2 linked regions of the Kaistia algarum genome follow. The main gene of each other region encodes a partner of the protein of the gene in region 2 in a complex. Links are inferred from orthologs where the notes say so. Each region holds a gene or a part of one and is shown on either strand. Other genes may lie near its edges. The genes, in order: accD and accB.

Region 1 (3,251 bases), on a different replicon or contig from region 2:
CCGGGCGTGCTTCATGGCAACCGCACCTATCTGCTGCAGGATTCCGACGGCCAGATCCTCGAGGGGCATTCGGTTTCGGCCGGCCTCGATTATCCCGGGGTCGGTCCAGAGCACTCGTGGCTGCGCGACACGGGCCGCGTTTCCTATGTCCCGATCGTGGACGACGAGGCGATCGCCGCCTTCCAGCTCTGCACGCGCACCGAGGGCATCATCCCGGCGCTGGAATCGGCCCACGCCATCGCGGAAGCCGTCAAGCGCGCCCCCGGCATGGCCGAGGATGACATCATCCTCGTCAATCTCTCGGGCCGCGGCGACAAGGACGTCCACACCGTCGGCAAGATCTTGGGGATGGATGTTTGAATCGGGCGCGTGGCCGAACCTTCCCCGCGCGCCTTCCCCGTCTTGACGCCATCCTCCATCGAGCCTAGGCCGAATGCCATGACCGAAACCCGCATCGACCGTCGTTTTGCCGCGCTCAAGTCCGAGGGCCGGCCGGCGCTTGTGACCTTCATGACGGCCGGCGATCCCGATCCGGCAACCACGCTGGCGCTGCTCCATGCGCTGCCGGCCGCCGGCGCCGACGTCATCGAGCTCGGCATGCCCTTCTCCGATCCGATGGCCGATGGTCTGGCGATCCAGGCCGCCGGGCTGCGCGCGTTGAAGGGCGGGCAGACGCTCAACAAGACGCTCGATCTGGTGCGCGAATTTCGCAAGAGCGACGACGCGACGCCGATCGTGCTCATGGGCTACTACAACCCGATCTATTCGCATGGCTCCGAAGCCTTCGTTCGCGACGCGAAGGCGGCTGGCGTGGACGGTCTGATCATCGTCGACCTGCCGCCGGAGGCCGATGATGAGCTCTGCATCCCGGCGCTCGCGGCCGGGCTCAATTTCATCCGCCTCGCCACCCCGACGACGGATGACCAACGCCTGCCGATGGTGCTCCGCAACACCTCCGGTTTCGTCTATTACGTCTCGATCAATGGCATCACTGGCTCAGCCGCGCCGGATGCGAGCCGCGTCGCAGAATCGGTTGCGCGCATCAAGCGCCATACCCATCTGCCTGTCGCGGTCGGCTTTGGCGTTCGCACGGCCGAGCAGGCTGCCGCCATAGGCGCCAATGCCGATGGCGTCGTCGTTGGTTCGGCCATTGTCGCGGCGATCGCCGCCTCACTGGACGACGAGGGCAGGGCAACGGCGGCGACCGTGCCGGCCGTCGTCAATCTCGTATCCTCGCTCGCCTCGGGCGTTGCCAGCGTGCGCCGGTCCGCCGCGGCCTGAAGAAGAGGGTTTTTCGCATGAGCTGGATCAACGACGTCGTTCGTCCGAAGATCAAGAGCCTCCTGAACAAGCGGGAAGTCCCGGAGAACCTCTGGGTCAAATGTCCCGAGACGGGCGAGATGGTGTTCCATCGCGACCTTGAGGCCAATCACTACGTGATCCCGAATTCGGGCTATCACATGCGGATGACCGCCCCGAAGCGGCTCAACTATTTCTTCGATGAGGGGAAATACGAGTCGATCGCGGTTCCCGATGTGGCGGTCGATCCACTGAAGTTCCGCGACGAGCGTCGCTATACGGACCGCCTCAAGGATGCGCGCACCAAGACCGGATTGCAGGACGCGGTCGTCGTCGGCGCCGGCTTCGTCGAGGGCGTGCCGCTTGTCGCGGCGGTGCAGGATTTCGATTTCATGGGCGGCTCGCTCGGCATGGCGGCCGGCGAGGCCGTGATTGCCGGCATGGAAGCGGCGCTGCAGCGCCAGCAGCCCTTCATCATGTTCGCGGCCTCCGGCGGCGCCCGCATGCAGGAAGGCATCCTGTCGCTGATGCAGCTTCCCCGCACGACGGCGGCGGTGATCGCGCTGCGCGAGGCGCGGCTTCCCTATATCGTCGTCCTCACCAATCCGACGACCGGCGGTGTCACGGCGTCCTATGCCATGCTGGGCGATATTCATATCGCCGAGCCGGGCGCGCTGATCGGCTTTGCCGGCCCGCGCGTCATCGAGCAGACGATCCGCGAGAAGCTGCCGCCGGGCTTCCAGCGTTCCGAATATCTCTATGATCACGGCATGGTCGACATGGTCGTCCATCGCCATCAGCTCCGCGCGACCATCGCCCGGCTCTGCGGCCTGCTCGGGCCGAAGGCAGCCAGGCTGCCGGCGATCGCCGGCCAGCGCCATGACGAGGTCGCGCTGGCGTCGTAGTCCGCTGCTATCTTCCGCCGGGCGGCGCCACCGCTGTCCGGGCTCGACCGTCTTTTCTGCATGAAACTACCGATCGGCGGGCGCCCGCCCGTCGCCGAGAGCGTTTCCCATGGTTACCAGTACCGTCGTCCTGCAGCGGCTCTTCCAGCTCCATCCCAAGGAGATCGATCTATCGCTCGATCGCCTGGAGCCGCTTCTGGAAAAGCTCGGCCATCCGGAAGAGCGTCTGGGGACGGTGTTCCACATCGCCGGAACCAACGGCAAAGGCTCGGTGACGGCCTTTCTGCGCGCGATGCTGGAGGCCTCGGGTCGGACCGTCCACGTCTATACCTCGCCCCATCTCGTGCGCTTTCACGAGCGCATCCGTCTGGGCCAGCCCGGCGGCGGTCGCTTTGTGAGCGAGGAGGAACTCGTCGCGACGTTGCTCGAACTCGAACGCGTCAATGACGGCGCGCCGATCACCCATTTCGAGATCACGACGGCCGCGGCGCTCAAGCTCTTCGCCGACCATCCGGCGGATGTGACGCTGCTCGAAGTCGGGCTCGGGGGGCGGTTCGACGCCACCAACGTCATCCGCTTGCCAGAAGTTTCGGTGATCACGTCGATCTCGCTCGACCATGAGAGATTCTTCGGCGATCGGTTGGAGGATATCGCTGGCGAGAAGGCCGGCATCATCAAGCGCGGCCGGCCGGTCGTTACCTCGCCTCAGGTGGCGCCCGTTCTCGGCGTGATCGAGGCGAAGGCCGCCCGGCTTGGCGCGCCGCTCTTCGTCGGCAATCAGGATTGGATCGCCCATTCCGAGCGGGGCCGTCTCGTCTTTCAGGACGAGGACGGGTTGCTCGACCTGCCGCCGCCCCGCCTTCCCGGCCGCCATCAATTCGTCAATGCCGGTGCCGCCATCGCGGCGCTGCGCCGGTCCTCGCTCGCCATCCCGACGGCCGCGATCGAAACGGGTCTGACGAGCGTTGAATGGCCGGCGCGCATGCAGCGGCTTGCGAGCGGCAAGCTCGTCGATCTCGCCCCGGCGGGCGCCGAGATCTGGCTCGA
Region 2 (3,066 bases):
TCCGATCAGGTTTCCGTCCCGATCGGGTTCACCGTACGAACAGACAACCGCCCTGCCCCAACAGGACGATCAAGTCTGCCACGGTTCGCCGCGCCGCGAAAGCCGCACCGATGCATGGCTTCGGCAGGTCAGGCCAGCTTCTTCTCCAGCCAATGAATGTCGTAGTCGCCATTGGCGATATCGGGATCGTCGACCAGTTCGCGGAACAGCGGGATCGTCGTCTTGATCCCGTCGACGACGAACTCGTCGAGCGCCCTGCGCAGCCGCATCATGCATTCGACGCGGTTGCGCCCATGCACGATCAGCTTGCCGATCAGGCTGTCGTAATAGGGCGGGATCTTGTAGCCCTGATAGACACCCGAATCGACGCGGACGCCCAGGCCGCCCGGCGGATGGTAATAGGTGATCAGCCCCGGCGACGGCGCGAAGGTCCGCGGATCCTCGGCGTTGATGCGGCATTCAATGGCATGACCTTCGAAGGTCACGTCTTCCTGGCGGAATGACAGTCCTGCGCCCGAGGCAACGCGGATCTGCTCATTGACGAGATCGATACCCGTGACCGCCTCGGTCACCGGATGTTCGACCTGCAAGCGGGTGTTCATCTCGATGAAATAGAACTCGCCATTCTCGTAGAGGAACTCGATGGTGCCCGCGCCGGAATAGCCAAGACCGGCGATGGCTTTGGCGCAGATCGCGCCGATGCGTTCACGCTCGCCGGCGTTCAGGGCGGGCGAGCCCGCCTCTTCCCAGACCTTCTGGTGCCGACGCTGGAGCGAACAGTCGCGCTCGCCCAGATGCACGGCATAGCCCTTGCCGTCGCCGAACACCTGGATCTCGATATGCCGCGGCTTCTCGAGGTATTTTTCCATGTAGACGGCGTCGTCGCCGAAGGCCGACTTCGCCTCAGAACGCGCCGTCGAATAGGCGATCGGCAATTCGTCCGCCGATTTCGCCACCTTCATGCCACGGCCACCACCGCCGGCAGAGGCCTTGATCAGAACCGGATAGCCGATATACGCCGCGTTCTTCAGCGCGTCGGCCTCGTCCTTCAGCGCCCCGTCCGACCCCGGAACGACCGGAATGCCAAGGCGCTGCGCGGTGCGCTTCGCTTCGATCTTGTCGCCCATGATCCGGATATGTTCGGATTTCGGGCCGATGAAGGTGATGTTGTGAGCTTCGAGGATCTCGGCGAAACGCGCGTTCTCGGACAGAAAGCCATAGCCCGGATGGATCGCGTCTGCGCCGGTGATCTCGCACGCTGCGAGCAGCGACGGGATATTCAGATAGCTGTCGCGGGCCGGAGGCGGCCCGATGCACACGCTCTCGTCGGCGAGGCGGACATGCATGGCATCGGCATCGGCCGTCGAATGGACGGCGACCGTCTCGATGCCCAGTTCCTTGCAGGCGCGCAGGATGCGCAGGGCGATTTCGCCGCGATTGGCGATGAGGATCTTGTTGAACATCGGCCCAGCGGCACTCATTCGATGATCAACAGGGGTTCGCCATATTCGACCGGCTGGCCGTCGATCACCATGATCGCCTTGACCGTGCCGGAACGAGGCGACGGAATCTGGTTCATGGTCTTCATCGCCTCGACGATCAACAGCGTCTGGCCCTCCCGGACGGTGTCGCCGACCTCAATGAACGATTTGGCGCCGGGCTCGGGCGAGCGGTAGGCGGTGCCGACCATCGGCGAGGGCACGACACCCGGATGGTTCGCGGGATTGGCCTCAACCGGAGCGACGACGACGGCGCTTGCGACGGGGACCGGGGCCGAAACCTGGACGGCGGCCGGGGCCACGGTGATGGTACGGGCGACGCGGATCCGCAGGTCGGCATGCTCGACTTCGATTTCGGAAAGGTCGGTTTCCGTCAGCAGCATCGCGAGCTGCCGGATCAATTCCTGGTCGATGGTCGAATTCTTGCTGGTCATGCCCTTCTGTCTCTCGTTCGGAAGCTTGCCCGGTCCCTTCAAAGGACGGCCGGCTTCAGCGCCTGCAGCGCCAGCGCGTAACCCTGCGGACCAAATCCGCAGATGACGCCCAGCGCTACCGGGGAAATGTAGGAATGGTGCCGAAACGCCTCGCGCGCGAAGACGTTCGACAGGTGAACTTCCACCGTCGGCAACCCGACGGCCCGAATCGCATCCTGCAACGCGACCGAGGTGTGGGTGTAGGCGCCGGGGTTGATGACGATGCCGCGATGTCGGCCGAGCGCCTCATGGATCCAGTCGATCAACTCGCCTTCATGGTTCGACTGCCGGAAATCGACCGCAAGGCCCAGCGTGGCGCCGAAGGCGGTCGTTTCCTCGCCGATCTCGGCGAGAGTCTTGGCCCCATAGATGCCAGGCTCGCGCTTGCCGAGCATGTTCAGGTTGGGGCCGTTGAGTACCAGAATGGATATCGTCATCGATGACCGTTTGCAGGCCTCGTCGGCAGAACGCGGCCGGGGCCGAGGTCGGCAGGTTATAGGGGGTCGGCGGATAAAGGAAAAGCCCCGCCGATTGCCCGGCAGGGCTTCATGGATCGGGCGGAGGCCGTCAGCTCAGCAGGAAGTCGACCCGCAAGCGCGTACCGATTCGATTTTACCCTTCAACGTGTCATAGCCGACGGCGCCGACAACGACCTCGTCCTTGACGACATAGGACGGCGTTCCGTTGATGCCGAGCGACTGGGCAAGGGTGTAGGATTCGTTGATCGTGGCGCCGATCTCCGGCTCCTTGAGGCGCGCCTTGATGGCGGCCGTGTCGAGACCGACATCGCCCGCGACGGCCAGCGCCCGTGCGCCGTTCACCTCGCCCCGGGACAGCAGCAATTCGTCATGGAAGGCGCGGTATTTTTCCGGCGCCATCTCGTTGACGATGACGGCAACCTGCGCCGCCTCCTCCGATCCAGGTCCGAGGACCGGAAATTCCTTGAGGACGACGCGGAGGTTCTTGTCCTCATCCATCAGCTTCGCCATGTCGGCATGAGCGCGCTTGCAGTAGCCGCAGTTGTAGTCGAAGAACTCGACGAGCGTGACGTCCCCATCGGGATTGCCGAGCACCACCTGCCGCTTCGAATTGAA

Evidence for each region.
Region 1: the proteins of accB (region 2) and accD are in contact, whole or in part, in a solved structure (PDB 8UXZ), measured with the Escherichia coli proteins. The link is inferred for Kaistia algarum from one-to-one orthologs.

What each region holds. Positions count from the first base shown.
Region 1 is NZ_JAPKNJ010000001.1:1,889,743-1,892,993, reverse strand. Bases 320-3,251 are described here. They hold accD (acetyl-CoA carboxylase, carboxyltransferase subunit beta), read left to right. Parts: upstream 320-1,298; coding sequence 1,299-2,204; downstream 2,205-3,251. Other genes in these bases: OSH05_RS09160 (bifunctional folylpolyglutamate synthase/dihydrofolate synthase), read left to right, coding at 2,314-3,251; trpA (tryptophan synthase subunit alpha), read left to right, coding at 439-1,281; trpB (tryptophan synthase subunit beta), read left to right, coding at 320-360. Outside these bases: more of trpB, read left to right, coding at 1-319.
Region 2 is NZ_JAPKNJ010000002.1:762,734-765,799, forward strand. Bases 206-2,952 are described here. They hold accB (acetyl-CoA carboxylase biotin carboxyl carrier protein), read right to left. Parts: upstream 1,934-2,952; coding sequence 1,478-1,933; downstream 206-1,477. Other genes in these bases: accC (acetyl-CoA carboxylase biotin carboxylase subunit), read right to left, coding at 206-1,463; aroQ (type II 3-dehydroquinate dehydratase), read right to left, coding at 1,972-2,409; OSH05_RS16830 (DsbA family protein), read right to left, coding at 2,545-2,952. In the rest of the region: more of accC, read right to left, coding at 129-205; more of OSH05_RS16830, read right to left, coding at 2,953-3,066. UniProt on the Escherichia coli protein: This protein is a component of the acetyl coenzyme A carboxylase complex; first, biotin carboxylase catalyzes the carboxylation of the carrier protein and then the transcarboxylase transfers the carboxyl group to form malonyl-CoA.